2 regions of the Thermosporothrix sp. COM3 genome follow, and region 2 is predicted to be linked to the other one. Evidence: a T-box and tRNA genes for the amino acid it is inferred to sense, from the RefSeq annotation. Region 2 holds a T-box; the other holds one or more tRNA genes.

Region 1 (15,519 bases), 490 kb from region 2:
CGACCAGAATCGCATTTATGGCACCCACGTGAAATGGTATCAGGAGGCGGCCTTACCCGAAGCAACCAACACAGGATTGCGCTATATTCGGACACTGGCCTGTCGCGCAGCAGCACTTACAATGGCTTTTCCGGCTGGCCCAGTACATCTGAACTTCCCTTTCCGTGAGCCGTTGACGCCCGATCCGCAACCGTTGCCGCCCCTTGAGCAACGTGACCCGATCGCCTGGAATGGGCGTCCAGATGGTGAGCCCTATGTCACCGTAAGCGAGGCGCATTCCAGCCCCTATGTGGAGATCACCGCAGGCGATCGTTTTGTTGAGCTTGCGCGGAAGATGGCAGAGACACCGCGCACCCTGATTGTGGTCGGTCCTCATCTGCACCCACGGCTTCCGGTCATGCTGGCGGCAATGGCTCGCGCCTGGAGGATTCCGGTGCTGGCTGATCCTCTGTCCCAGTTGCGAGGCGGCCCAACGCTCTATGATCATATCATCACCAGCTATGACGCGTTCTTGCGCGATGCGGCCTTTATTGAACAGGCGGCTCCCGAGTTAATTATCCGCTTTGGGGCGATGCCTGTTTCAAAGCCTCTGCTGCTCTACATGAAGCGCTATAAAGACTGCCCTCAGGTTGTGATTGATGGGTACAGTGACTGGCCTGAGCCAACGCAGCTCGCTTCTGAGGTGATTCAGGCTGACCCGGTGGCGGTGGCGCAATATCTCTTCCACGCGGTCAAATCCTATGCGGAAGAGCCACAGCAGAGCCCGGGTGATATCGCATGGCTGCGGCTCTGGCAGCGCGCCGATAGCGTGACGAGGCAGACCTTGCGACAGACAATGGAACACTTTGAGGAGCCATTTGAAGGGCGATTGTTCACTGAGCTGGCCGAAACACTTCCCGCGAACTCGATTCTCTTTGCGGGCAACAGTATGCCTGTGCGTGACCTGGATACCTTCTTCTGGCATACTGAAAAGCCGGTCGCGATTTATGGCAATCGGGGAGCAAATGGCATTGATGGCGTGGTGTCGACCGCGCTTGGTATCAGTGCTGCGACCACGGCGACCGGAGAAAAAGAACCGGTCTTTCTGGTGATCGGTGATCTCTCCTTTTTTCACGATATGAATGGTCTGCTCGCGGCGCATTTGCATAAACTCGATCTGACTATCATTCTGGTGAATAATGATGGTGGTGGTATCTTCTCGTTCCTGCCTCAGGCCGCGCACCCCGAGCATTTTGAGGCGTTATTCGGGACGCCAACTGGACTGGAATTCCATCATGTCGTTGAGATGTACAATGGAAACTATGCGCTTGTCTCTGATTGGAGCGAGTTCCGCGCTTTTGTTGAGCAGAGTGTTGAAATGGGTGGTCTGCACGTAATTGAGCTTCGGACCGAGCGCGAGAGCAATGTGCAGATGCATCGACAGCTCTGGCAGGCGGTCAGCGGGGCGCTGGCGCAACTGCATGATACCAATACTGAGAGCCTGTACGAGGAAGAGCGCCTACCCGAAAAACAACAACTGGACGAGGCCGACGTCATCTCCGGGGAGGCCATCTTCGAGCCAGTACAGGAGGGCGACGACGACTTCGATCTGTTGGAGCAAGATGACCGATGAGGATTGCAGTAAATGGTGTCCATCTCAACGCGGAATGGTATGGCCATGAGCAACACCCGCCACTGGTGCTGTTGCATGGTTTTACCGGGAGCACGGCGACGTGGCGCCCCCTGTTTGCCGGGCTGGCTCGGTATCAGCTTCGCCTGATCGCGCTGGATATGCTCGGGCATGGAGCCTCTGACGTGCCTGCCGATCCAGAGCGCTACAGGATGGAGCATTGTCTTGAAGATATTCTGGCCGTTTTGCGCACGCTTGGCATTCGCGAAGGCGAGGCTGCACTATTGGGCTATTCAATGGGGGGGCGCATCGCCCTCTATTGCGCTTTCTCTGGCTTCTTCCGTGCGGTCATTCTAGAAAGTGCATCGCCCGGGCTGGCAGATCCTCAGGCGCGAATAGAACGGCAGCGCAGCGATGAGGCTCTAGCGGAGCGGATTGAGCGCGAGGGCGTGCCTGCCTTTGTCAACTACTGGGAGCGGCTCCCGTTGTTTGCTTCACAGCAATCGCTCTCGGAGGCGCGACAGCAGGCGCTTCGGGCTCAGCGGCTCCAGAACAGTGCCCTGGGACTGGCAAATAGCCTGCGTGGTGTGGGCACGGGCGTACAGCCAGCTTTACATGAGCGGCTATCGTCATTAACCATCCCGGCGCTCTTGTTAACCGGTGAGCTGGATACCAAATTCTGCACAATTGCGGAGATGATGGCCGGTCGGCTTCCCCGAGTCGAATGGCAACGGGTTGCGGGAGCAGGCCATGCTATTCATCTCGAACGACCAGAGGCATACAACCAGTATGTAGGACAATTCTGCACAAAGGTGCTAAGATGAAGAAGGGGGGCAGTTTCCTGCTACCCTGGAAATTCCTAGTTTAGTCAGGAGATGAAGTATTATGGCTGTCGAATGGCAGAAAGTATGTGATTATCAGGACATTATTTTCGAGAAGGCTGAGGGCATTGGGAAGATCACCATCAATCGTCCTGAGGTGCACAACGCCTTCCGTCCAGAAACGCTGTCTGAAATGATCGATGCTTTTAATCGCTGTCGTGAGGATCAGGAGATTGGCGTTGTGATTCTGACCGGTGCTGGCGGTCGTGCCTTCTGCTCCGGTGGCGATCAGCGCGTACGCGGCGAGGGGGGATATGTTGGAGGTGACGGCGTGCCCCGCCTGAATGCGCTTGATTTGCAGCGTGTCATTAAATATCTGCCCAAGCCCGTTATCGCAATGGTTGCAGGTTACGCGATTGGTGGCGGACATGTGCTGCATGTTCTCTGTGACTTGACCATTGCTGCTGACAATGCTCGTTTTGGTCAGACAGGCCCGAAAGTCGGCAGCTTTGACGCCGGTTGGGGAGCTACCTATCTGGCCCGCATCGTCGGCCATAAGAAGGCCCGCGAGATCTGGTATTTGTGCCGCCAGTATAGCGCTCAGGAAGCGCTGGACATGGGTCTCGTCAATGCAGTTGTGCCTCTGGAGCAACTGGAAGAAGAGACCGTGAAATGGGCGAAAGAGATTCTGGCGAAGAGCCCCATTGCGATTCGCTTCCTCAAGGCTGCCTTCAATGCTGATACCGATGGCCTGGCTGGTATTCAGGATCTGGCCGGTGACGCGACCATGCTCTACTACATGACTGAGGAAGGCAAGGAAGGCAAAAACGCATTCCTTGAGAAGCGCAAGCCCGACTTCTCGAAGTTCCCACGCCTGCCATAAGGTAACCCATGAGTATTGTTGATATTCTCTGTCATCCGTACCGGATACCGCTACGCACGGGTGTTTCAACTGCTCATGGAAAGCTAGCTGTGCGCAGCGGTGCAATTCTTGAGGTACGTTCTGCGAGTGGGCACATCGGCTATGGCGATGCTGCCCCTCTCGCAGATTTTCATGCTGAAACGCTCGATTCTGTCTTGCAGTCGCTGACTCCATTGCTGACACAGCTTCAAGGACGTGAGCCTCTCGCCGCCCTTTCGACGCTCTATAACCTGCTCGATTCCGTCAAGTTGCCTTCTGCCACGGTGTTTGGTCTGGAGGTGGCCCTGCTCGATCTGGTCAGTAAGATGCGCGGCGTTCCGCTGTATAGCCAGCTCTTGCACGATTCCGGGAAAGGAAAGAGTGCCATTCCTGTCAATGCAGTTATCGGGGCGAGTGGCATTGATGAGACAGTGCAGGCCGCTCGAATGGCGGTCCAACGTGGGTTTCGCTGTCTGAAGCTCAAGGTGGCGAATGGATTGAGCGAAGAAGATGAAATTGCTCGCATCGCGGCGGTTCGGCAGGCCGTTGGATCAGATGTGGGGTTACGCCTTGATGCCAATGAGCACTGGGATTTTGAGCGTGCTGTCAGGGTGTTGAATGCTTGCGCCTCGTACGATATTCAGTATGTGGAGCAGCCATTCAGAGCCTATGATCTGGACAGCATGTATCGCTTGCGTCAGGAGGTGGCGATTCCCGTTGCTGCTGATGAGGCCGTCTATAACCTTGAGAATGCCCGACGTATTGTGGCCTGGGAGGCGGCTGATATTTTGATTATCAAGCCGCAGATGACAGGGGGTCTCTATATGTCGCGCCAGATTATTCATGAGGCAACGCGCCATAATGTTCAGTGTGTGGTAACGGATGCGATGGAAAGCGGAATCGGAGTTGTCGCAACCCTGCATCTTGCTGCGGCCTCGCCCGAAGTGACACTGCCTTGTGGGCTGGCGACGCTGGATCTGTTGGCTGATGACCTGCTATTGGAAGCCCTGCCGATCGAGCAGGGATCTATGACAGTACCTGCCGGTCCTGGTCTGGGAATGTCTCTTGATCAAGATGCTTTGAAAAAATATGCAGTGAAAGAGGTGAGGGGAGAGTGAAGGTAGAAACTCCTTCCATGACAACAACAACTGTGTTGCCCAATTGGCTCAAACGCTGTGCCGAGAATTACCCCACGCGTTGTGCTCTCACCTATGGTTCTGTTCATTGGAGCTTTGCTGAGCTAAATGCGCAGGTAGAACGGCTGGCGCGGCAGCTTGCCGGGGCTGGCGTGCAGGAGGGGAGTCGTGTCGCGTGTATGGCAATGAATGGCCCGGCGCTGGTGATCTGTGTCCATGCCCTGACACGCTTGAAGGCTATTCTTGTCCCGCTGAATATTCGTTTGTCGGTTCAAGAACTGTGCTGGCAGTTACAGGATGTTCGAGCTGATCTGCTGCTGTATGAGCCGCGGTTTGCAACGACGGTCGCGACCATTGCCGAGATGGTGCCGGGATTAAAGCAGCACGCGCTGCTGACCGGGAGCGAGGACGAGCGCTATGCCGTATGGCTTGAGGCGGCGACCGAGCAGGATGTCCCGCTAAGCGAAGAGATCTCGTTAAACGCGACACAGGCTATTATGTACACATCAGGTACTACCGGACATCCAAAGGGTGTTCTGATTACCTATGCTATGCAATGGTGGAATGCTGTTGGCTCGGCGTTGAATATGGGGCTGCATGCGCGTGATTGCTGGCTTGCCTGCATGCCATTGTTTCATATTGGTGGCCTTTCGATCCTGATGCGCAGTGTGATCTATGGTATCAGGATTTATGTGATGGAAAAGTTTGACGCTCAGGCTGTCAATCGGGCTATTTGCGAGGATGGTGTGACGATTATCTCGGTGGTGGCGGTCATGCTTCAGCGCATGCTGAACGCGTTAGATGAGGGACAGCGCTATCCTGAGACGTTTCGTTGTGCGCTACTCGGCGGAGGTCCTGCACCTTTACCTTTGCTGCAAGCGTGTGCGGCGCGCAATGTGCCCGTTGTGCAGACGTATGGCCTGACCGAAGCCTGTTCTCAGGCGGCAACGCTGGCCCCCGAGGATGCCTTGCGCAAGCTCGGGTCCGCTGGTAAACCTCTGTTGCCTGTGCAGTTGCGCATTTTGAACGATGGAGTGGAAGCAAAGCCCGGAGAGCCGGGAACTATCTACCTGAAAGGGCCAACAATCACCCCCGGCTATGATCATCGCCCTGACGCGACCAGTGAGGCGTTTTTTGACGGCTGGTTCTCGACCGGAGATATTGGATATGTGGATGCCGAAGGCTATCTTTATGTGCTTGATCGGCGTACAGATCTTATCGTTTCTGGTGGGGAAAATGTCTATCCAGCCGAGGTAGAAGCGGCTCTGCTGTCTCATCCCGCCGTGGCAGAGGTGGGAGTCTGTGGCCGAGAACATGTCCAGTGGGGACAGGTACCTGTGGCCTGTGTTTGCCTGCATCCCGGGGCTCAGGTCTCAGAAAGTGAGCTTCAACGCTATGCTGAACAGCGGCTTGCTCGCTATAAGGTGCCGAAGGCTATTTACTTTGTCTCTCAGTTGCCGCGTACCGCTTCTGGCAAGTTGGTGCGCCGCGATTTGAAGCTGTTGCTTCCTGAAGCCTGAAAGGCTATCAGGAGAAGCGGGGTCGCTCTGGCCTCGCTTTTTCTTTTGGGGAGCGAAGATGTCTCTGTTGGCTTCTTACTACAATGTGCAAACAAAAGTTCACAAATGTCACTCTTTCATTTCTCAGTTGTTTATCAGATATGTGACATAGAAGATACTCTAATATCATTTTAATAGGATTTGGACCATAAGTGTGTTATAGTTTCTAATAACGAATGGAAATCTGCTATGTATCGCTTGAAGCCGAGGAGGGCGGACACTATGCGTATCGCTGTCATCGAGAACGAATTGTCCATACAGGACATGTTGCGCTATGCATTAGAACTGGAAGGACACCGGGTTGATATATATGCGTGTATCCCAGATCAGTTCCTTAAGTGCGATCTTGTCATTATCGAGCCGGGAGAATACGGGCAGCATTTTCAGGTGGTCTTACACTGTATCGAGTATTATCGAGTTCCGGTCGTAATTCTGACCTTTTACGATTGGAACATTATTATGGCTCAGGAATATGGGGTTCCGGCTCTCCGCAAGTTGCCGTTTCGTCTCTCCTTGTTTCTGGAATATGTCAATATGTTTCAAGACAGCACCGTGAGTCGGCTGAAGGTCGGGTGAACGCTTGTAGGGAACATGTGCTTTTTGCTATACTGCTCTTCGGGCGTCTGTATGTGACGGTCAATCTCAAGTAGAAAGAGGGGTAACTCGGGTCATGGTGACACCGGTTCTGGCTACGCTCGGGTATATTCTGTCTCCTGATGGCAAGCAGGTTTTGATGATCCACCGGAACAAACGGCCTGATGATCTCCATTATGGGAAATATAATGGCCTGGGTGGACGGCTTGAGGTCGGAGAGGATGTGGCAACCTGCATGAAGCGGGAAATTCGTGAAGAGTCTGGTCTGGAAGTGGATCAGATGACTCTGCGGGGGTCGATTATGTGGCAGGGCTTCGGTAAACAGGGGCAGGACTGGTTCGGCTTCATTTTCCGTATCGATCGCTGGCATGGCGAGCAGCATTCCGGGAACGCTGAAGGCTCGCTGGTATGGGTTCCGCTGGATTCTCTGGCTACGCTTCCTATGTGGCCAAGCGACAGATATTTTTTGCCGATGGTGTTCGATCAGGATGAGCGTCCTTTTCATGGTCATATGCTTTTCCGCAATGGTGAGTGCCTGAGCTGGACATACCAGCGGTAAGCTTGACGGGGCATGGTACAATAAGATCGCTCCGGGTGAATCCCTTCTCTTGCAGGTGAGCGCTGCGAAAAGTCTGAAAAATTCCCAGACAAAGCTATTGACAAGCTTTAAAGAACCTGCTAATATGTTGGAGAAAGGTGATGAGCCTGACGTACGGAGAGGTCGCATAGTGGCCTAGTGCGGCGGTTTGCTAAACCGCTGAGGGGTATTCCCCCTCCGAGAGTTCGAATCTCTCCCTCTCCGCCAGAAAGAGCGCATATTCAATATGTGCTCTTTAGTTCCCTTAGGGGAGTAGCTCAATTGGTAGAGCACCCGACTCCAAATCGGGCGGTTGCGAGTTCGAGTCTTGTCTCCCCTGCCAGGAAAACCTCTCTGTATCTCACACAGAGAGGTTTCTTTTTTTGCCCAGTTACTGCATCATTTCGACCCATTGTGCTCGCCAATCCGGAGCAGTATACGGTTCAGGCCAGTAATCAACCTCTTTGACAATCAGACTATCCCGTAGCTCAAAAAAAGAGATCGCGGTTTCCTGTTGACCCTGAAAGGCCATTGTGCAGAGGGTCACCGCTTCGTTCTCGCTTGCCAGAATACGGTGAATGGTGATGGTCCATTCTCCGGGGTAATTTGCATTCACGGCAATGTAATTTTCCTTGCCGCGAATCCGCTCCCTCGTTTGCGGCCACTCACAGGTGAAGTCATCATGAAGAAATACTGCCAGATCCTCGAAGCGTCTTTCGCTCATAGTCTGCCAGAAGCGTTCTATCAGGTCATGAGATGAATGCATTGCCTGCTTTCCTTTCTTTTGCTATTTTTCTATTATAGAAGAGATGTTCTATTTCGTAAAGTGGAAATATGGGACAAAAACGAACCTTTTTTCTTCCTTATCCGTAAATGAAGTAGCGATCAACGGAAGGAGCGCAATCTATGAGCGGAAGGAGCATAGTTATATGAGTGAACAGACAGGGAACGAAGCAAAAGGACGCAGTATCGTTGCGTATACCGATAGAGGGCGTTGGGTTAAGTCGAATGTGCGCAATCTGGCTACCGGAGCCGGACTGGCGTTTCTGGCGACACGGAAAGGCGCGAACTTCCTGATCAAAACAATCTCCTCAACATCGCGGGGTCTCCTGATGGTCTGGGGTCTGGGCAATGTGCCGGCCCTGTTTCATATGTTGAGTACAAAACCTCTGGTAGTCGTGGATGAGGAGGGCATCCGGTACAATCTCCCTGCGCTTGGTCCGATAGAGCTTGGTGGCTTCCTGCCGTGGAACGAGATAGCCGGCCTCTATCTTGCTGATATCTCGGCTTTACAGCAGGGCAAGGCACAGAAAGTGCTCTGTGTGCTTCCCAGAAACAAGGAGACGTTCCTTCAACGTGGGAGCCTGGTAACACGCAAGGTGCGCGGCTTTATGAATAATATGGTCGGTTCACCTTTCTGTATTCTAGATTCTGGCGGCGTTACGCTGTCGCCCGAAGAGATCCTGAACCGTATCAGAACATCGTTTGCTGACAAGCTGGAAGAGCATCGCATTGTGCTTGGCGATGAGCGCAAGGTGGCGATGCCCCGCTAGGGCAACTAGAAGAGAGAGCAGACAAATCCTTGTTCGAGGGATACTGTCTGCTCTCTTTTTTCTGTCTTAGTGCTGAGACGCGTAGAAATCATCGACGGCCTGGATTGCAGTGCCTCGGGTAACGGGATAACCGCTCTCAGGGAGCACATGTTCCAGCGCTTCCAGCACGGTATAGACGTTCTGGCTATTGGCGTTGTAGCCCATCAGACCGATGCGGATCAGGCGACCCTGAAGGGCGCCAAAACCACCGCCAATCTCGATGTTATAACGCGAGAGCAGGGTTTTGCGGATATGCATTTCGTCAACGCCTTCCGGGAGCAGGATAGCCGTCAGGACAGGTAACTCATAGCCGGGCTCGGTGAGAATCCGCAGGCCAAGCGCCTTGATTCCTGCTTTTAGAGCATCTCCATGCAACTGATGTCGAGCAAAACGGGCTTCCAATCCTTCCTCACAGGTGATGCGGAGGGCTTCGCGCATGCCATACACCAGATTGCTGCAGATCGTGTGATGGTAGGTGTGATCTCCGTTCCAGTAGCGGTTCAGGGCTTCCAGATTCAGATAGTAGCTTTGAACTGGCTTGCGGCGTTTCTTGATGGTTTCAAGCGCTCGTTCGTTCAAGGTAACGGGTGCAAGGCCGGGGAGCGCCCCCAGACATTTTTGGCTGCCCGCATAGCAGGCGTCAATTTTCCATTCATCGACTTTGACAGGGATACCGCCCAGGCCGCAAACCGCGTCAACCACAAAGAGTGCTCCGTGCGCGTGCGTGACACGTTCCAGCTCCTCAAGTGGCTGCCTTAAGCCGGTCGAGGTCTCGGCGACAGCGGTCGCAAAGAGCTTGACACCCGGGTTCTCCTGAAACGCCTTTTCAAGCGTGGCAGCTTCAAGCGGCTTGCCTGGCTCAGTTTCCAGATTGATGACTGTTGCACCGACACGTGAGGCGATGTCCACAATGCGTCCGCTGAAGAAGCCCAGGCTACCAGCGATCAGGGTGTCGCCTTCTTCGAGCAAATTACTGAGCACAGCTTCCGCACCCGAAAAGCCTGAGCCAGAAACACAGAGCGTCATGTCATTCTTTGTCTGGAACACCTCTCGTAGCAGGGCGGCTGTCTCTTCCAGAATGGTGAACATCTCGGGATCGAGGTGCCCGAGCTGGGGCGCAGAGGAGATTCGTAACACGCGTGGATCGACATTGCAGGGGCCAGGGCCGAGCAAGAGGCGATAGGGCGGATTGAGTTCAGGTATTTGCGATCGGGATGGGGTTATCTGGGTCATTGTAATGAGAGCCTACCTTTCCTTGCATACTGAAGAACACACCTCGACACTGAAGCGTGGCATCCGTTGCATAATTTATGATTTTCGATACATTTGTCAGCATATCACGAAAGAGCCGATGATTGTGCTATTGTTGATCCAGCACATCAGGATTCAGGATATTGGGCGGTACCTCCCCTTTCTGAAATGCCAGCAGGTTGTTCGCGGCTGTGGTTGCCATAAGGGAGCGCGTTTTCAGGGAAGCGCTACCAATATGGGGAGCCAGGACGACGTGTTCCATCTGCAAGAGCTCTGGTTCAATCGCCGGTTCGTTTTCAAATACGTCCAGTCCTGCACTGGCAATTTGGCCTGTCTGGAGCGCTCGGACAAGCGCCTTTTCGTCGATGATTGCACCTCTGGCGGTATTGATGAGAATGGCTTCGGGCTTCATCAGTGCAAACTCGCGCTCACCGATCAGATGATGTGTTTCTTGCGTATAGGGGCAATGCAGGCTGATAAAGTCGGACTCCTTCAGCAGCTCCTCGAACGAGACAAAGGTGAGGTTATAGCGCTGTTCTTCTTCCGCTGACAGGCGCGAGCGGTTGTGATACAGCACCCGCATGTTAAAGCCCGAGGCACGCCTGGCCATCGCCTGACCGATCCTGCCGGCCCCGATAATGCCCAGTGTCGCGCCGTAAACCTCTGCCCCACAAAACAGCAGTGGTTCCCAACCGGTAAAGCGCCCGGCACGTAAGAAGCGTTCAGACTCGGGGATGCGGCGCGCGGTCGCCAGAAGCAAGCCAAAAGCAAGGTCGGCGGTGGTGTCGGTCAACACTCCAGGGGTGTTACTGACCGCGATGCCAAGTCGGGTCGCGGTGGCAACATCGATATTGTTAAAGCCAACGGCCATATTCGCGATCATCTTGAGGCGCGGATTGGCGGCTGCACAGGTTTCCAGGAAACGTGCATCGATGGTATCTGTGAGCAGGCAGAAGAGATAGTCATGACCGGGAGCACGGTGGAGTAATTCATCATACGACCAGATGACCCCCTCCTCTTCGTTGGCCTCGACGATCCCGAAGGATTCAAGGATTGGATAGGCAGCGTCAGGAACCTTTTGTGTGACCAGGATCTTTGGTTTGTCAGACATCATTGCCTCCAGGAAAATAATGCGTGGACACGAAAGAGTGACGGAGGGTGGCGCTGTCTCTTTCTGGTGTCCCGGGTGCAGGGTGGTGGAACGCCAGACGCGGGGGTGTTCCACCAGTCATTGTAACAAACTGCTCTCCTGGATTGCAAGCTAAGAGGCCCGATGCCCGAGCCCTACAGGGTGCCCTTCAGCTTCGCGAAGCCCCAGTTGAGCAGCGCAGTGGCGTCAATATCGCGTTGGCTCAGACTGGTATCGTGTAGAATTGCTCCAATGATATAGTGATCGTCCTGAACGGCTGCAAAGACAAAGCAGTAGCCCGCTCTTCCTGTATAGCCTGTTTTGATGCCGAGCAGCCCTTCATAGGACGATAGGAGTGTGACCCGGCTTGGCCAGGTGTATCTGTGATTGGTGCTGGTTGCTTGTACCTCGTATGCGGGTGATTTGGCGATCTCGGCGAAGAGTGGAATTGTCATCGCGTAGCGGGCCAGAGTAACAAGATCGTCTGCGGTCGATGTACTGACGTCGCCCTCGATAGTGAGACCATCGGCATCGACGAAGTGTGTTTGTGTCATGCCGAGCGCCTGTGCCTTCGCGTTCATCATCTGGATGAAGGTATCAACGGAGCCATCGCCGATCACCAGTGCGATGGTATAGGCGGCATCAGCGCCAGAGGGAAGCATCAATCCGTAGAGGAGATCGCGCAGGGTCAGCACGTCCCCGGCCACAAGTTGTGCAGTACTGGCATCGGTTCCCTGCACGTGGTCGATTGCTGCTTCTGGCACCGTGATGCGCTGATCGGGGTTTCCGTTTTCCAGCGCAAGCACCGCCGTCATCATTTTGGTCGTACTGGCAACGGGTAGCGGCATATCATTCTTCTGCTGGAAAAGTGCCTTACCGCTATTGACCTCAAAAAGATAGGCCGCTTCAGCCTGAATGACTGGTGCGTTCTGCTTTGATGATACAGTGGGTGTTATCTCCAGGGTAGGTGAAGGCGAGGGGGTTGGTGATGGCGTCAGAGTAGCCGTCGGGTGTGGCATGATGGTTGGCGTTACCGGAGCCTTCCGGAGCCCAAAAGACGCGAGCAACGGGTTCGCAACGGAGGTGAAGGCAAGGACAGAGGCCAGCATTCCCAGTACCAGCACTATGATAAGTGCGAGAAGCAGTATAGGTTTCTTCTTCTTCATAAGGTATATGCTCCTTTTTAGAGACAGAATAGCTTTCATACATTCTATGCCAGGAAACAGAGATGAACGGAAACAGAGTCGGAAGCCGCCTCCCCATTGTCTGGCTTACTGTAACATGCAATTTCAGGAGAATCAATGTTGTTATTGGCGAAAAGAGAATAAGGTGTGCGATGGTATCGCTTTTTGTATCGCTCTCTCGTGAGAGTGGCGCTGGGTGGGCCGAATAGATCAGACCTCTTTGTTTGCAATGGGATATACTACTTGAAAGAGCGTACAAAACTCTGTCTCTGGTGTTCCTCTCTGAGAGGCAAATGATCGACTATCAATTTGCCGGGAAGAGATGAAAGAAAGGAGCTTCTATGCAACCCTGGTCCATCGAGTGGAAAGGCCGTCTCGTAGAGCATGTTTTCAAGAGTGAAGTGCTGAAAGGGAACCCGCTGCATGACCCCTATGAACGCCCGCTCTGGGTGTATCTGCCTCCCGGGTACGATGACGACCCCGCCCGACGGTATCCGGCTATTTATATGATTCAAGGCTTTACCGGTCAGTTGGATATGTGGCGGAATCGGACGGCGTTTCGCAAGAACTTCCCAGAAATGGTAGACGAGCTCTTTACGAAGCAGGGAACTCCTCCCTGCATTGTGGTTTGGGTCGATTGCTGGACCTCGTATGGTGGCAGTCAGTTTCTGGATTCTCCCGCGGTTGGGCGCTACCATACGTACCTGTGTGATGAGGTTGTTTCCTGGGTTGATCTCCACTATCGGACGCTGGCTTCCCGGGAGCATCGGGGCATTGCCGGGAAATCGAGCGGCGGCTATGGCGCGATGATAACGCCGATGTTGCGTCCGGATCTCTGGGGAGGCTTTGCTACCCATGCCGGGGATGCCCTCTTTGAGATGTGCTATTTGCCCATGTTTCCGGCTTCTGTGCGGGCGCTGCGCGAGCACTATGATGGCTCTTATGAAAAGTTCTGGCAGGATTTCCGGAGCCGGGTTCCGCTGACTCGCGAGAGCGATTTTAACCTGTTGAATGATTGGGGGATGGCTGCCTGCTACTCGGCGGAGAAAGATGGCACGGTGAAGCTTCCCTATGATACGACAACAGGCGAGCTGATTCCCGAGATCTGGGAGCGCTGGCTTCAATGGGACCCGGTGCGGATGGTACCACGCTATGCGAAGGCGTTGCGCTCAATGAAGGCCATCTATATTGACGCCGGCAGACATGACCAGTTCTATCTTGATCTGGGGGCGGAAGCGTTCCGGCAGGCGCTGGAATTGATCGGTGTCAGGGATGTCTTCTTCGAGCTTTTTGAGGGAACGCACTCTTCTATCGAGTATCGCTATCCGCTTTCGTTGCGCTACCTGGCTGAACGCCTTGCTCCCTGAACTCCTGCTGCATAATCGCTGAGAAACAGTGATTCCTGCTTCCTCGTGTCTTTAGTAGGGCAAACTCATCAAAGCAGAAACTGTATTACGAGAGAGACGAGGAGCAGGAACACCAATGGATATCTCTGTGATTCTGGCTGCGGTCAGTTTTCCGGCCTGGCTTCGCATTACGCACTTTATCAATATTCTCTTTATCGGTTTATTGATGCGAAGTGGCATTCAGATTCTGGCGGCGCACCCCCGTTTATACTGGAATATCGCCTGTAAACCCGGAAGCGAGTGGCTGCGCTTCACGAAAAAGAAAGTCCCTCGCGACAAGCTGTGGACCTCAATGGATGAAGAGGTGAAGGCATCGCCTCTTCTGGCTTTACCGGGAGGCGAAAATCTGGGACTGGGGCGGCACTGGCACTTCTTCTCGGTCACGTTCTGGCTTCTCAACGGGCTGATCTATGTGATCTTACTCTTTGCAACGGGCGAGTGGAGCCGGCTGATTCCCACATCCTGGGATATTATCCCGCGAGCTATCCATACAATGGGTACCTATCTGACCTTCCATATTCCGCCGAAAGGGGATTTTCAGCCCTATGATCCCTTGCAGCAGCTTGCCTACGCCGCGATTGTGTTTCTGGTCGCTCCGTTATCGCTTCTGACCGGGGCAGCGATGTCACCGGCGATTGAGGGCCGGTTTCCCTGGTATCCCAGGCTCTTTGGTAATCGACAGGTTGCACGGAGCCTCCACTTTATCATGCTGGTCATCTTTGTGTTGTTTACCATTGTGCATACGCTTCTGGTGCTGGTTGTCTATTTTGATGACAACATTCGCCATATTGTTCTTGGAACAACACAAAGCAGTCTTGGCCTTGCGATCGCAATAGCGGTTGTTGCGTTAGCCTTTGTGCTACTCTTTTACGCCTGGGCATCGTGGTTCACCTTGCGCCATAAGCGGGGGGTGCAGCACACACTGGGCCATTTTGTGGATCGACTGCAAAAACTGTTCCTCCGGCGAGTGACCTCAGCACAGGATTATAGCCGGGCTGATCTCACGCCCTACTTCTGGGTGAATGGACGTCCGCCCGATACGGAAGAATACAAGCAGCTTCTTGAGGAAGGTTTCAAAGATTGGCGGCTTGAGGTGAAAGGGATGGTTGCGAACCCTATGCATTTCTCCCTGGATGACCTGAAGCGTATGCCCGTGACCAAACAAAGGACGCTGCATAATTGTATCCAGGGTTGGACAGGAGTTGCGGAGTGGAAGGGCGTCTGTGTTAGCGAGATTCTGGCGACCTGTGGCGCTCTGCCCGATGTGAAGTATCTGGTCTTCACTTCGCTGGAAGAGGATTCTATGGGGCGCCCATACTATGAGGTCATTGATATAGAATTGGCCTGCCATCCACAGACTATTCTGGCGTATGAGATGAACGGGAAACCGCTACCGATTCCGCACGGAGCACCGCTGCGCCTGCGAGTGGAAACGACGCTCGGCTTTAAGATGGTGAAATACCTGCGCTCGATCGAACTGGTGCAATCGTATCGCCCGTTCGGCAACGGACAGGGTGGTTATCGTGAGGATGTGCGCTACTATGGAATCGATGCTGAGATCTGAGAGAGAGGGGGAACAAGCTTGCAAGAAGCCGTTCCCCCTTTCTTGCTGTCCATATGAAGGTCAGAAGAGAGGAAAACGTTGTCCGGGCTGATAGATGCGCCGCGCTGGTGTTATGGTGACAGCGGGGAGCCCTAAATAGTCGAGCGATTCATGCAGTAGCGTATCAACAATGTGTTCCAGAATCGCGATGTCGTCA
Region 2 (15,519 bases):
CATCGAGATCCCGCACAGGTTGAGCAGCGGTTTGACGAGATGGAGCACTTACTTGAGCAGGCACAGGAGGAGCTCAAAACGCTGATTCATCAATTGCGTCCTCATGCGCTGGCTGATAAGCGGCTGGTGGCGGCTGTCGAGCAGTTCTGTCGGCAGTGGGAGATACAGCATGGGATCGAGGTCAGGCTTGAGCTGGAGCAGGACCTTGTGCTCCCACGCTTTCTTGAGGAGGCGTATTATCGGGTGATGCAGGAGGCCTTTTCCAACATTGCCCGTCATAGTCAGGCAACGCAGGTCTATGTTCGGCTCGGGCGCTGGCAGCAATCGGTTTTGCTCTCAATTGCCGACAACGGGCGCGGGTTTGAGCGAGAGGCCTTGACGAAGCAAGGGCTTGGATTGGTGTCGATGGAGGAGCGGGCGCGTGAGGTTGGTGGCTTATTTCGGCTGGAATGTGCCCCGGACCAGGGAACGGTTGTGCAGGTCATGGTGCCGCTCGATCTGCTGAAGGCTGATGCCGAGCATTTGAAGTCAGCGCCGATTGTTTCCTGAAACACTCTACCTGTTTGTGCCTTTTGTCCGCTCCTCTTGACTCATTGGGCCGGGAGGTTTAGTATACGCACTTAAAAGAAGCTGATCTGTAGCACTGCGGGCGCATGTGGACTTGTAGGTGTTTCTGAGAGGAGAGCGGTTGTATGCCTGTAAAGAAACCAACTATCACGTTATTGATCTCCTGTCCTGATAGGCCGGGGATTGTCGCTGCTATTTCGCGTTTCATTTTTATGCATAATGGGAACATCGTTGAATCGGACCAGCATTCGACCAATCAGGGGGAAGCCTCTTTCTTTATGCGGGTCAGTTTTGCTGAAGAGGGCTTTCAGCTTGATGAGGTGGCGCTGAAGGAAGCGTTTGCGCCAATTGCCAAAGAGTTTCAGATGAAGTGGAGCGTCCACTATTCACGGCAACGCATGCGAGCGGCCATCTTTGTTTCTCGCTTAGATCATTGTCTGGTTGATTTGCTCTGGCGCTGGAAGAGTGGTGAGCTGCTGATGGACATTCCCTGTATTATCAGCAACCATCCCGACATGGAGCCGCTGGCGCGTATGTATGAGATCCCTTACGAGTATTTCCCGGTACAGAAGCAAACGCGTCGACAGGATCAGGAGCGTATGCTTGCCTTTCTCGAAGGGAAGGTCGATTTTCTGATTCTGGCGCGTTATATGCAGATTCTGGAACCGTTCTTTGTCCATGCCTATCAACATCGTATTATCAATATCCATCACAGTTTTTTGCCTGCTTTCGTGGGCGCTAATCCCTATCAGCGTGCCTTTGAGCGTGGTGTAAAGCTCATCGGAGCGACAGCGCACTATGTCACCGACGAACTGGATGAAGGCCCGATTATCGCACAGGATGTGATTCATTGCGATCATCGTGACTCAACCGAGGATCTGGTGCGTAAGGGGCGAGACGTGGAACGACGGGTCCTGGCCGAGGCGGTCCGGTTACACACAGAAGCTCGGGTGCTTGTCTATCGAAATAAAACGCTGGTTTTCTAGCTCCGAGTGGCTCTACAAGCGGAAGGAGAGCAGGGAAAGGCAGAGCGATCAGATGAGGGTGCTCAAACGGCGTCGAGGCGCCTGGGGAGCGTTACCAGAGAAAAAAGTCTGGGTTTTTCTGAAGAGGGACGAACACCTTGCCTCGGGTTGATGTTCATCTATGACATATGATACTATTAGAGAGGTAAAAAGGCCGCCATGTGAGTCCGAAGAGGAGCACCCATGAGAGAAACGTACAGGGGTACACCGACATTGCAGCGGCGTCACGCCGAACTTTCCTTTGAAGAGCGGGCGCAACTGAATGCGGTGATTGATCTGTTAATCCCGTCTGACGGGGATTTCCCCCCTCCTTCCAGCCTCCATCTTATTGATGAGCTGTTAATTCATCTTCATCCTTGCCAGAAGAGTCAGGCCCCGCGCATGCTCACTGTGAAGCGTCTACGCCTGCTTTTACATGAATTGAATATTTCTGCGGGAGGTGATTTCTGCCGGGCCAGCCCTGAGAAGCAGCAAAGCTTGCTCAAGCAACTGGAATGGCGTAATCCAGCTTTCTTCCAGGAATTGTGGACTCTGGCAAATCATAGCTACTATACTCGTCTGGCTTATCTGTCGGGAAGTGTCAAAGAGACACACACGATCCGCTACGCCGTCTAAAGTATCTACTCTGAATAACCGCTACAAAGGAAGATGAAACTCCGGCTTATCCATTCGGAAAGAAGAAGGTGGAGAGGAGTACGCCCAGTAGCCCGAGCAGGAGCAAGAGAACCGCAAGCATTGCGAACCAGTGATTGGCGGCCTTTTTCTGAGGGTTTTCTTGTGCCTGAGAGGTGGGCAATCTATCCGCGGGCGGCGAAGAGTCTGGTACAACTGGCGAGGGGACCAGACATGGATATGGTTTTGTAGGTATCGTATCGATGTCAGGGACAACGCGTGGCTGCTGCACGCGCTCCTGATTGGTTTCAACCGCAGTGTTGCGGGTTTGGGAAGCTCCATTATCTGTATCAAAAAGAAGTGATGTTGTGCTTGCCGAAGCGGTGCGCAATGGGCTGGCAACAGGTGAGGTCAGAACTGCTGTCTGATAGGCCTGATACAGCATCAGCGCTGACGGATAACGGTCGGCCGCTCGCTTTTGCAGGGCGCAATGAATCACTTGATCGACTGCCTCTGAGAGAGAGGCGACAGAGAGTCGCGCCGATGGCGGCTCTTCTCTTATGTGCTGTAGCAGGATTTCAGTTGAATTCGTCCCTGTGAAGGGCGGATGCCCTGTCAGCAGGTGAAATAAGAGAACTCCAAGAGCATATATATCACTTTCGGGCCGGAGCAGTCCTAGCGATTGCTCCGGCGCTCTATATTCCGCTGTCCCTCGGCTGAGATTGGTGGTCGAGTATTGCGCCTCGGGAGCGTTGCGCCACAGATCTGGGTCCGTGAGATAAAGATGTCCGCTGTCGGTGACAAGGATATTCTCGGGCTGGATATTGCCATGCGGCATTTGCTTTGTATGGAGATAGTGAAGCGCGTTACATATCTGAAGCAGCAGCGGCAGGGCCTGGATGGCCGAGAAGCGCCCGCCTACCCGCGTCAGTAGATCATTCAATGAGCCACTCCGAATGCAGGGATACACGATAAACAGAAAGTCTGGCTCTTCCCCATAGGTCAGCATCGGCAATAAATGCGGGTGGCTGAATGTCGACATGGTGCCAAGCGCCTGTAGCATTCGCTGGCGCGTGAGCGGATGACGTGTGCGTAGGAGCTTGATGATAACCTCTTCGCCCGTGACCGCGATATGGCATCCTCGATAAGATTCTGTCAGATGGCTATCCTTGCTCCGCTGAATGCGATGCAAGAGCAGATAGTTACTGATCTGTCTTCCTGTCAGATCGCTCATGATCTCTCCTCTGCTGAGTAAATGCATCTGTTCTTCCTTTCCCTGCCTTCTACTCTTGCTCTCCCGCTAACATACGGAGTAAACGAAAACGGTGTTCTTTTTCGGGCAAATCACGGGAATATCTGAACAAGGGTGAAAAATCGCCCGGATTTGACCCCAAAAAGCCTTGACAAGTTTCCGATATATCGTTTATATTACTGATAACGATATATCGTGATATATTGAGAATGCGAAAAGGAGTATCAGAAAAATGCGTGGACGATTTGGAAGACAGTTTGCGGAGTCGTTTTTCGGTCCGGATTTTGAGCATTGTGGACCGCATCACCATCACGAGAGACGCCAGATGTGGAAGCAGATGAAGCGTAACCTGGTAATGGCACGCTACTTCGGTCGAGAGGATATCAGCTCTACTGTCCTGACCCTGCTACGTGAGCGCCCGATGACGGGTTACGAGCTGCTGAAGTTGCTTGAAGAGAAACAGTTTGGCTTTGCCGCGCCGGGCGTAGACGTGGTTTACCCCACCTTGCAGATGCTGGAAGATCAGGGCTATGTCACCGCTACCGTTGCCGATGGCAAAAAGGTGTACAGCATCACCGATGCCGGCAAGGCTCATTTGGAGGCACAGAGCAGCCACCAGGAAAATCCCTGGGAGCAGTGGCGTGAGCGCTTCCATACCTATCGCGATCGGTGGGCATCGCCCGAGGTGCAGGCATTGCGCGTAGAAGCTTCTGAGGTTGCCCGGCTGTTTGCGATCGCGAGCTGGGAAGCGATTGAGAAGCCCGAGCGGCTGGCGCAGGTGCGCGAGATTCTCGGTCGCACCCGCAGAGATCTTACCTCGCTGATCTATCCCGAGGAGACACCAGAGCCAAAGTCAGAGTCAAACACAGAGAGCTAGGATCTGGAAAACCGCTTGAGTAGTGCTGAAAATCTCCTGTAAAGGATACCGGTTCCCTCTCATGAGGAAGCCGGTATCTTTTTATGCTGTTGCTGGCTGAATCAGTCTGCCACGAGCGAAGACAAAGAGGATACCCATTGCCACAATTAGCGTCCAGAAGCAATAGGAGAGATCCTGTTCCAGAAAGGCGCTGTCAATCAATCCCTGTGTCATGGCGGCCAGCATCGCGCCCGCGACACCTACAAGCTGCCAGCGAAGCTCGATATCTCGCGTCTTGTGAACCGCGAGCAGGCCTCTGATGAAGGTGCGGAAGAACTGGACAAGCAGTCCCAGAAAGGCAAGCAAGCCAAAAATACCCATACTGACCCAGACGTGCAGGAACACGTTATGCGGGTGTGAAAGGGTTGGCTCATCGCTCAGGCCGGTCAATTTGCCGGTCAGCGGATCACGAAGAATCCAGTAATGGTATGTTGGCAGCTCACAGATCGAGTTTCGGCTGTAGTGGCAGAGCCAGTTATCCAGCCCCACACCGAACCAGAAGTGATCCCGAATCATGTTCCATGCTGTCTGCCAGAGATAAATGCGCTTTTCCGCGGTTCCTACACCTATGTGACTGTTGTGGCGCTCGAAGACATAGGAGAGGAGCGCCTGATGATAGATGAGAAGCAGCAGCGCCAGCGCCGCGCCAAAGGCAATCGCGCAAATCAATAGTGCCTTGCGATTGGGCAATGCACACGCGCCACAGAAGAGCAACGCAACACCGATTGCCAGCCATGCCCCGAGCGACTGTGTCAGGTAGAGCGCGATCAGCATCAGGACACAGCAGACCAGCAGTGATAGGCGCGCCAGCCAGGTGTTCTTCTTGCTGAAGAGCCATGCCAGCAGCAGCGGCAGCGTATAATCAAGCAGCAAGCCAATGCTGTTCGCGTTCCCATAGACTGTATGAATGCGGAAGCCCTCGGCCTCCCGGACCATCGTTTCTTTGAAAAACGTAAACTGGATGATCCCCATAACTGCAATACAAAGGCCGATACCGCTGAGGGCCAGCAGCAGGCGCTTGAGATCCTGCCGCGTTCGCAGGAAGAGCAGCGCCAGTATCGCATAGAGCAACGGGAAAAGCACTTCTTTCCGCAGGTCCACGGTGGCATAATGTTTTTGCAGCGCGGTGGTCAGCGACATGCAGGCGGCGAAGAGAAATAGCAGCGTTGGCAGAAGAAATGGCTTGATCCGCTCCCAGAGCAGACGCAGGGTGGCAAGGTTTCGGTTCTCTTTGTAGAGCAGCACTTGAATGATCGCTATCCCAAACAGGATACCGAGCGTGATTTCTGCCAGACTGAAGCTGAGTTTCGAGTGTCCGATCTCGATCACCTTCTGATAGTAGGGCAAATAGAAAGGGAAGGTGATCGGAAATAGGGTGATAGCGACAGAGAGACGAAACCAGCTCAACAGGGTAAAGATGGCGAGAAACAGGAAGGCGAGAAGCGGCGGAGCAGCAGGAAAAAGACCGAGCCCGGTTTGCTGATTCCCGATCAGGTAGAAGAGGAGCAGTGAGAGGATCAATCCGCCTTCATACAGGCGTTGCTGCCAGAAGGTGAGAGATCGTGCTGTCGCTCTGGTCGGGCGCTCGGGTGGATCGCTTGCCATATGCTCTACGCTGTTTTGCTTACCTTGTATTGTAGATAGCGTTTCGTCGAACTTTTCCATCAGTTATTTACACCAGCATTGTATTCATCTTTCATATGGATCTTACATGGCTCTGCTTTTTTCTGTGTATACAGTTCTACACTCTTTCTGGAAAGAGCCCCTCCCAAAAGAGTCAGCCTGTTTGAGTATAGCAAATGAGTATCCGAGCCGTCTATCTTTCAGAAGAAATGGCGATTTTCGAGCCTGTGCAGGATGGCATGCGTTCCAAAAAAAGAAAAAGCCACTCGCTTCTGCGAGGCAATATCCTTTTGTGGAAAGAAGGCGCCCACGAAATGGATATTGTCGCATTGAAGCGATGGCTGCCTGTTATCTGGTTACCCAGATTTTTGCTGCTGAGCCCTTGCTGATCACTACCTCACGTCCATCAACCGAGAGTGTAAAGTTATCAGTCGGTGCGTCTCCACTGGCAGAAATGACCTTCACCTGCATTTCAGGTGTCAGGCCCTTCTCGTGCAGATACATAATCAGTGCCTCCTCGTCCTCAACGACCTCGGAGATGCACAGGATTCGCGCGGTATCACCTTCGGGGATTGTGGAGAGTCGCACAGCGTTATTATCCTTCAAGTAGTTGCGCGCGTTGGGGACCAGGCCGGGAATGGGATTTCCATGAGGGCAGGTCTTCGGATTTCTTAGCGTTGCAATGACCTTTTCCTCAACCGCGCCCGAGATGTAGTGTTCCAGTCGGCAGGCTTCTTCATGCACCTGATGCCATTGTAAGCCGAGAATTTCGACAAGAAAGCGCTCGGTGAGACGGTGGCGACGGAGCACTGCTTCAGCGGCCTGAATTCCTTCCTCGGTCAGAGTGATGTGCCGCTTGTTGTCCATCTCGATATAACCAGACTTGACCAGACGCTTGAGCATTTCTGTGACGGTAGGTGCTGCAACACCGAACTTTTCCGCGAGTCTCGCCCCTATAACCGTATCTCCCTCTACGCTCATATTGTATATTGCCTCAAGATACTCTTCGACAGTTGCGCTTAATGCCTCGCCTGCTTTCATATGACAACTATCCTCTTTTCTAGATATCACGCACTCTTACACATACAATTTAGCACATCTGTACAAGATACGTCAAGGCGAACCGTGAAGCAATAGCACAATTGCTGCTCTGCCTCGCAGAGCCCTTCAGAAGGGAAAGGAGTGGGCGCTATTCTGCATATGATCGAACGGCAAGACAGTGGATAGGGATGTGTCAATTCAGGGATCGGATATAGTGAAGGAAAGAGGAGGCATACATCTTTCATGCACTGCTTATTCCGTACAGTTTTCAGGACACCCAACTGCAAACGAACGCGCTACAATAGGGGAAGGTACCGTTTAACTCTGCCTTTTCTGCTTGTATGTCTCCTCTTCTTTCTCTGTCCGACGTTCGCAACGGCGGCTTCGTTCTCTGAACGACCGTGTGCCTGGTATCTGGGGCGCGAGGGAGAGACGCCGGAACTGCTTGCCCGGCGCTTTCAACTTCCTGTGATCGATCTGATGGAGGCGAATGGTCTGCATGAGAGAAACGGCAACCTGAAAGGTCAGGTGCTCTGTATCCCGGCTACTGAGGCGGGAAGAACCATCGCTGTTGCACCGGAGAAACAGGGACCTTCGGGACTACAGCCTGATGGCTCGGTTCGTCGCTTTGCCTATGAGGCGCTGGAAACGTCAACCCTTGAACAGGTCTCCGATCTCTTGTTAACAGAGGCCGCGACCCGCCATATTCCGCCCGCCTTGCTTCGGGCGCTGGCCTGGCAGGAAAGTGGCTGGCAGCAGCAATTGATTGCAGAGGATGGCGGCATCGGCGTCATGCAGTTGATGCCGGAGACGGTTGACGAACTGAACTCCCGAGAGGGAAAAAAACGCGATCCTTATAAGGTGCGCGATAATATCCAGCTCGGCGCTCTCTATGTCCATTATCTCTGGGAGCGCTATCATGGAGATCTGCGCAAGGTGATCAGCGCGTATAATCAGGGGCCTGGCACTTTGGAAAAGCATGGCGTACGGAATAACCAGTATGTCCACACTGTCCTGGCTCTGATGAAGCGGTTCAGCGCGTGAAATGAGCTTCGTTTTGCCACTTGACAGCAGACGATTTTCTTCTTATACTGATACTCAAGTACAAGCGAATCAAAAAAGCGACGAACAGGAAGAGTACATAACTGACCTCTGGTCCAGAGAGCCGGGATTGGTGGAAACCGGTACAGCGGAGTTATGGAATGGGCCTGGAAGCTAAAGAGCGAACGCTGTTTGTACAGTCAGTAGGACTCTTTCGGAATGTCCCCCGTTATCGAGGACAGGATATACCAGAATTCTGGTCGTATCTGGAAATGAGGGATTATCTTTCAGTGTGAGATAATCTGAATAAGGGTGGTACCACGGAAAGCTTGCCGCTTCTCGTCCCTGGGGGATGAGAGGCGTTTTTGTTTTTGGGCTCCTTCTCTTTGATGTCGCATAAATGGAGGTTTGAAGATTATGACTGTTGATACGCATGAGGCGACTGCGCCCGGGGCCGAGAAAATGGCTACGAAGAAGCGCACCTTCTCAGGAGTGCAGCCGACCGGAAATATTCACCTGGGGAACTATCTGGGCGCTATTCGTAACTGGGTGGAAACTCAGGATCAATACGACAATATCTTTTGCATTGTCGACCTGCATGCTATCACGGTTCCTATTGACCCTGTGGAGCTCCATGCCAATACACGCAAACTGGCCGCGCTCTATCTGGCCTGTGGACTTGATCCGAAGCATTGCAGACTCTTCGTCCAGTCCCACGTGCATGAACATGCTGAATTAAGCTGGATCTTAAACTGCTTTACGCCGATGGGCTGGCTCAATCGCATGACGCAGTTCAAGTCGAAAGCGGGATCAAATCTCGATTCCGTTGGCACCGGGCTGTATTGCTATCCTGTGTTGATGGCCTGTGATATTCTGCTCTATCACACGAACTATGTTCCTGTGGGAGACGACCAGCGCCAGCATGTTGAGCTCACTCGCGACATCGCTATCCGCTTTAACAATCGGTATAAGCAGCAGATCTTTACGATCCCCGAAGCACAGATTCGCTCGGTGGCTGCGCGTATCATGTCGCTGACCGAGCCGACGAAGAAGATGAGTAAGAGCGATCCTGATGAGGGCTCTCGCATCTCGCTGTTGGATACGCCAAAGGCTATCAAGAAGAAGATCGGACGCGCAACGACGGACTCTCTCCGGCTGGTCGCCTTTGATCCAGAGCGCCCTGGCATCACGAATCTGCTCTCGATCTATCAGGCGTTGACCGGACGCTCGCGTGAGGAGATCGAGGCCGAGTTCGAGGGGAAGGGGTATGGCGAATTCAAGGCCGCGCTGACCGATTGCATTGTCGCGACACTGGAACCAATCCAGCAGCGGTATCATGAGTATATGAATGATTTGCCAATGCTCGAAAGTATCCTCAAGGAGGGCGCTGATCGAGCTCGCCCGCTCGCGGCAGAGACGGTTCGCCGGGTCAAAGAAGTGGTTGGTCTGGGCTAGTCTCGGGACCAGAAGAAACGCGCATGTTATGCATATCGTTTGATGCGCCTGTCTGTGGAAGTCGCCTTTCCGGGCACTTCCCGGACGGTAGAAGTGCAGGTTGAAAGATGTATTATCCATCGTTTACCGAAATACAACAAGCGTATGACCGCGAGGCCGGTAGTCAGGTTGTCGGACAAACGCGGCCAATCATGCCCATCTATAGCGATGTCATGGCCGATATGGAGACACCGGTTTCTGCGTACTGCAAAACTGCGCTCAAGCCGTTTACGTTTCTGCTGGAAAGCGTGACCGGTGGGGAGCAGGTGGCCCGCTACTCATTTATTGGTATCCAACCCTATATGGTCATGATTCATCGAGGACAGACGGCCCGCCTGCTCAAATACTCCCACGCGAGTGAAACGCCGGATATTGAAGAGGTACCCTGTCATGACCCGTTGACATTGATCGAAGAAGAGCTTGGACGCTACCGCCTGGTGATGCCGTCCGGCCTGTCTGCCAGCGAGTTGCCGAAGTTCTTCGGGGGGGCCGTCGGGTATGTCAGCTATGAGGCTGTGGCCCGTTTTGAGCGGGTGCCGGTGCCGGAGAAGACCGCGCTTGGCCTGCCGCTGGCCGTTCAGTGTTTTACTGAAACGGTGCTGGTCTTCGATCATGTGCGGCATCGCGTGCGCATTATGACGCATCTGCATCTTGATGCGCCTGATTTGCAGGCAGAGTATCAGCGCGTCTGTGCTTTAATTGACGAGATTCAGCAGCAATTGCGGCAACCACTCCGTACCCCGCGCTATGAAGGAACGGTGGATGAGCCAACCGCTCCGTTGACCTCCAATCGCACGAAAGCTGAGTTTATGGAGATGGTGCGTCGCTCGGTTGAGTATATCAAGGCCGGCGATGCGTTCCAGATTGTGCCGTCACAGCGCTTCAGTCGGCCGGTGAAGGCCACACCCTTTACGGTCTATCGGGCGCTTCGGACTATTAATCCCTCTCCCTACATGTTCTATCTGGACCTTAAGGATTTTCATATAGTTGGGGCATCGCCCGAGTTGCTGGTGCGCTACGAGGACGAGCAGGTCACGATCCGCCCGATCGCGGGAACTCGTAAGCGTGGCGCTGATCCAGTCAGTGATGAGGCGCTGGGGCGTGAGTTGCAGGCCGATATTAAAGAGCGAGCCGAACATGTGATGCTGGTTGATCTTGCTCGCAATGATGTGGGACGGGTGAGCGTGCCGGGTTCCGTTCAGGTGGATGAGTTTATGACCATCGAGCGCTACTCGCATGTGATGCATCTGGTCTCTAATGTCACGGGCACGCTGCGCCCGGAGCTCTCTCCGTTTGACGCCTTGCGTGCAGGCTTCCCGGCTGGCACAGTCTCCGGTGCGCCAAAAGTGCGGGCAATGGAGATTATCAGCGAGCTTGAGGGCGAGCAGCGAGGCGTGTATGCGGGTGCTGTTGGCTATTTTGGACACACCGGCAATCAGGAGACTGCCATAGCCCTACGCACGATGGTCATGCAGGACGGCATCGCCTATATACAGGCTGGCTGTGGTGTGGTGGCCGACTCAGACCCCGAATTTGAATATCAGGAGAGCGTGAACAAGGCGATGGCGTTGATGCGAGCACTGGACGAGGCGGAGCAAATGACGCGTGACGAACTGGCCGTTGATGTATCGGAAAAGGGGGATAGCAATGCTGCTCTTGCTCGATAACTATGACAGCTTTACCTACAATCTCTATCAATATCTTTCCGAGCTTGGGGCCAGCGTTGAGGTCTACCGGAATGACCGAATCACGCTGAAAGAGATTGAGCGCTTGCACCCCGAGCACATTGTGATCTCGCCCGGGCCCTGTACGCCGAACGAGGCAGGGATTTCGTGTCAGGTGATTGAGCGTTTTGGCTCTTCCACTCCAATCCTCGGTGTGTGTCTGGGTCATCAGTGTATCGGGCAGGTGTACGGGGGACGTGTCATCAGAGCGCCGGAGCCGGTGCACGGGAAGGTATCGTCCATTGAGCATAGCGGACAGGGGGTGTTTCGTGAGCTGCCCCAATCGTTCGAGGCCTGTCGCTATCATAGCCTCATTGTTGAGCTGGAGACGCTTCCGGAGTCGCTGGAAGTGACGGCAACGACCGCCGATGGTCTGATTATGGGGATACGTCATCGTGCGTTCCCGGTTGAAGGGATTCAGTTTCATCCCGAGTCGATTATGACTCCGGTTGGAAAAAGCCTGTTACGCAATTTTCTACAGCAATCAGTTGCATTGAGCTGCTAGGAACGCGCTGCGAGCGAGGGCAGCGTGAGAGGAGTAAAGCATGACGATCCGTGAGGCTATTGTACAGGTCAGCGCCGGGGCAACGCTGAACGAGAGCGAAGCTGCCGCTGTGATGGAAGAAATTATGACCGGAATGGCGACCCCGTCTCAGATGGGGGCCTTCCTGACTGCGCTTCGCCTGCGCCCGGGGGGCGAGACCACCGAAGAGATTACCGGTCTGGCCCGAGTGATGCGTGAGAAGGCCCTGCGGGTACATCTGGACGAAGCGTTTGCGACGCGCGCGATGGATACCTGCGGCACAGGCGGCGATCGAGCGGGCACGTTCAATGTCTCAACGGCTGCCGGCATTCTGGCGGCGGCGGCTGGTGCCACGATTGCTAAACATGGGAATCGCTCGGCTACCAGTCATTGCGGTAGTGCCGACGTACTGGAAGCGCTTGGGGCCACGATTGAACTGACCCCTGAGCAGGTCGCCTATTGTATTCAGGAAACGGGCTTCGGCTTTATGTATGCTCCGGCCTTCCATCCCTCGATGAGACATGTGGGCCCGACGCGGCGCGAGATCGGAATTCGTACCGTCTTTAATATTCTTGGCCCGCTGACCAATCCGGCCTACACGCCATATCAGGTATTGGGCGTACCTGAGGCGTCGCTGATGCGCAAAATGGGTGAGGTGCTGCTGCGTCTGGGCTGTAAACATGCGCTGATCGTGCATGGCGAAGATGGCCTTGACGAGTGCTCGTTAAGCGCTCCCACCCGTATTTGTGAGGTGCGAGCAGGTGAGGAACTGCGCGAATATACAATTACGCCCGAAGAACTGGGCCTGCCCCGTGTCGCTGATCGCGATGCAGTCCGTGGGGGCAGCGTTGAGGAGAACGCGGCCATTTTCCGCATGGTCCTGAGCGAGTATACCGATTCGCCGAAGACACATATGCTCTGTCTGAATGCCGGGGCGGCGCTGCTGGCAAACGATCTGGTCCCCTCGTTGCAGGAAGGGGTGAAGCTGGCGCAGGCCACCTTAAAAGCGGGCAAGGCCAGACAGAAATTAGCTGAAGTTATCGAATCTACGCAGGTTGCGTCTGGTAGTCAGGTGAGATATGTTTCTTGATCGAATTGTTGCACAGACACGTGAGGATCTGATCCTGCGGAAGCAGGATTGTTCGCTTGAGGAGATGCGGGCTCGGGCACTGGCGCAGCCTGCTCCTCGTGATATGCTCGCGGCTTTCACGCCTCGTACCCGGGTCAATTTGATCGCGGAGGTCAAACGGGCCTCGCCCTCAAAGGGCCTGCTCGCGCCTGATCTGGATCCAGTAGCGCTGGCGAAGGTCTACGAGGCCAACGGGGCGGCGGCTATTTCTGTGCTCACCGAGCCACACTTTTTCCTGGGAGCGCCAGAGTTTTTGACCGCGATCAAGCAGGCGGTGCAGGTTCCGGTGCTGCGCAAAGATTTTATTGTTGACGAATATCAGGTCTACGAGGCGCGGGCCTGGGGGGCCGATGCCATTCTGCTGATCTGTGCGTTGCTGGATGATGCGCAACTGCGTTATCTGCTGGAGCTGGCCCGGAGTCTTGGGATGTGTTCGCTGGTAGAAGCGCACACCGCTGAAGAGGTCAGGCGGGCGGTAGCCGCCGATGCAAAGCTGATCGGGGTTAACAGTCGTGATCTGGTGACCTTCAAGATGAACCCGTATCTGATTCGCGATATGCGTCGTTTTATTCCTGCTGACCGGGTCGTCGTCGCTGAGAGCGGCATTCATACCGCTGATGATGCGCGGCGTGTCGCTCGATATGACGTACAGGCGATGCTGGTTGGTGAATCGCTGGTCGTCTCCGGTGACGTGCCGACGCAGATGCGGACGCTGCTTCAGGGCGCGAATGAGGGCGTGCAGGTGAAGGTCTGCGGGCTGAAGCGTGCGGAGGATGTCGAGGTAGCGATTGAGGCCGGGGCTGACTTTCTCGGTCTGATCTTCTACAAGCCGAGTCATCGCTATGTGGCGCCAGAGCGTGTTCGCTCGCTGCTAGAGGCTACTGCTGGCTATGTCTCCTATGTAAATGGGAAGCCCGCACCCGATCTCGTCGGGGTCTTTGTCAATGAGGATGCAGAGGTTATTAATGAGATAGCGGAGCAGGCGGGCCTGCATTTTGTACAGCTTCACGGCACCGAGTCCCCCGAATTCTGCCAACGGATTCAGCGTCCTGTTTTAAAAGCGCTGCATCTCAACGATCAGACAGATCTGGCCCTGATGGATGCTTATCGTGATGTGGCATGGCGGCTCTTGCTCGATACACCTGCGCCGCAGCAGTGGGGTGGAACCGGTGTCCCACACGACTGGGCGCTTGCCGCGAAGGCCGCACAGCGTCAGCGGGTCTTTCTTGCAGGTGGGCTTACACCTGAGAATGTACAGGAAGCGCTCTCTCAGGTGCGACCGTGGGGCGTTGATGTCAGTAGCGGGGTTGAGACTGAGAGGCGCAAAGATCCCGCGAAGATTCGCGCCTTCTTACAGCAGGTTCGTTCGCACTCTCTCCCTGTAGTCACCTTGTAGCCAGTAGAAAGAAAGCGTTTATGCAGCAACAACAGATATCACATCAGAAATCCAGCTATCAGCATGGTCTCTATCCTGATATGCGTGGCCGTTTTGGCGACTTTGGCGGAAAGTACATTCCCGAGAGCCTTGTTCCGGTCTTTGCCGAGCTAGAAGAGGCGTATGAGCGCTCTCTGCATGATGAGGCTTTTCAAGAAGAGTTGCGGCGTGCGCTGCGGGAGTATGTGGGACGACCGAGTCTGCTCTACTATGCGCCGCGCTTTTCAGAGCGGGTCGGGCCGGGCGTCAAGGTCTATCTGAAGCGCGAAGATCTGAACCATACCGGTGCACACAAGATCAATAACGCCATTGGCCAGGGCCTGCTTGCTCGCTATATGGGAAAGCAGCGTATTATCGCGGAGACCGGAGCCGGTCAGCATGGTGTGGCGACCGCGACTGTGTGTGCGTGGCTTGGCCTGAAATGCGTTATCTATATGGGCTCCGTCGATGTTGAGAGGCAGGCATTGAATGTATTCCGGATGAAGCTGCTCGGAGCTGAGGTACGCTCGGTTGATATTGGCTCTCGCACCTTGAAGGACGCTATTAACGAGGCCTTCCGCGACTGGGTGACGAATGTGAACGATACCTTCTACCTGTTCGGCACCGCGGCTGGTCCGCATCCCTATCCGCGGATTGTGCGTGATTATCAGTCGGTGATTGGGCAGGAGGCGCGTGAGCAGATTCTTCAATTGGAAGGGCGCTTGCCTGATATGATTCTGGCTTGTGTTGGCGGTGGTAGCAACGCTATTGGCATTTTTCACCCGTTTGCCGGAGATGAAGGTGTGCAACTAATCGGGGTTGAGGCTGGCGGCACCGGGATGAAGGAGGGCGAACATGCGGCCTCGCTTGCGGCTGGAACGCCGGGGGTGCTGCATGGAGCTTATAGTTATCTGCTTCAGAATGAGGATGGACAGGTGCTGGATACGCACAGCATTTCGGCGGGACTGGATTATCCCGGCGTCGGGCCAGAACACAGCTATCTCAAGGCGTCGGGACGAGCATCCTATGTTCCGGCCAGTGATGCCGTTGCCCTTAACGGCTTACAGGTATTGAGCCAGACAGAGGGCATTATTCCCGCGCTGGAGTCTTCTCATGCTCTGGGTCATCTGCTGGAGATGGGTAAACAGGGCAAAGTGC

Evidence for each region. The T-box of region 2 lies ahead of trpS (tryptophan--tRNA ligase). A T-box ahead of a tRNA ligase gene usually reads a tRNA of that ligase, here a tRNA-Trp.
Region 1: it has a tRNA-Trp gene. The T-box ahead of trpS (tryptophan--tRNA ligase) is inferred to sense a tRNA for this amino acid. The anticodon was not compared.

Annotation. Positions count from the first base shown of each region.
Region 1 is NZ_AP019376.1:4,317,781-4,333,299, reverse strand. Features, by position in the region: gene menD (2-succinyl-5-enolpyruvyl-6-hydroxy-3-cyclohexene-1-carboxylic-acid synthase) at 1-1,612, shown strand, start outside; gene menH (2-succinyl-6-hydroxy-2,4-cyclohexadiene-1-carboxylate synthase) at 1,609-2,433, shown strand; gene menB (1,4-dihydroxy-2-naphthoyl-CoA synthase) at 2,495-3,313, shown strand; gene menC (o-succinylbenzoate synthase) at 3,322-4,449, shown strand; gene KTH_RS18370 (o-succinylbenzoate--CoA ligase) at 4,467-5,987, shown strand; gene KTH_RS18365 (DNA-binding response regulator) at 6,249-6,602, shown strand; gene KTH_RS18360 (NUDIX hydrolase) at 6,697-7,179, shown strand; tRNA gene KTH_RS18355 (tRNA-Ser) at 7,335-7,425, shown strand; tRNA gene KTH_RS18350 (tRNA-Trp) at 7,465-7,540, shown strand; gene KTH_RS18345 (nuclear transport factor 2 family protein) at 7,589-7,963, opposite strand; gene KTH_RS18340 (hypothetical protein) at 8,127-8,750, shown strand; gene KTH_RS18335 (pyridoxal-phosphate-dependent aminotransferase family protein) at 8,817-10,022, opposite strand; gene KTH_RS18330 (2-hydroxyacid dehydrogenase) at 10,150-11,265, opposite strand; gene KTH_RS18325 (D-alanyl-D-alanine carboxypeptidase family protein) at 11,325-12,335, opposite strand; gene KTH_RS18320 (alpha/beta hydrolase) at 12,695-13,720, shown strand; gene KTH_RS18315 (molybdopterin-dependent oxidoreductase) at 13,836-15,323, shown strand; gene KTH_RS18310 (hypothetical protein) at 15,384-15,519, opposite strand, start outside.
Region 2 is NZ_AP019376.1:3,829,881-3,845,399, reverse strand. Features, by position in the region: gene KTH_RS16270 (HAMP domain-containing sensor histidine kinase) at 1-549, shown strand, start outside; gene purU (formyltetrahydrofolate deformylase) at 693-1,553, shown strand; gene KTH_RS16260 (gluconate 2-dehydrogenase subunit 3 family protein) at 1,776-2,207, shown strand; gene KTH_RS16255 (serine/threonine protein kinase) at 2,254-3,438, opposite strand; gene KTH_RS16250 (PadR family transcriptional regulator) at 3,689-4,333, shown strand; gene KTH_RS16245 (O-antigen ligase family protein) at 4,415-5,977, opposite strand; gene KTH_RS16240 (metal-dependent transcriptional regulator) at 6,344-7,036, opposite strand; gene KTH_RS16235 (transglycosylase SLT domain-containing protein) at 7,280-8,080, shown strand; T-box leader at 8,152-8,427, shown strand; gene trpS (tryptophan--tRNA ligase) at 8,495-9,532, shown strand; gene trpE (anthranilate synthase component I) at 9,640-11,238, shown strand; gene KTH_RS16220 (anthranilate synthase component II) at 11,219-11,800, shown strand; gene trpD (anthranilate phosphoribosyltransferase) at 11,841-12,908, shown strand; gene trpCF (bifunctional indole-3-glycerol-phosphate synthase TrpC/phosphoribosylanthranilate isomerase TrpF) at 12,898-14,343, shown strand; gene trpB (tryptophan synthase subunit beta) at 14,364-15,519, shown strand, end outside.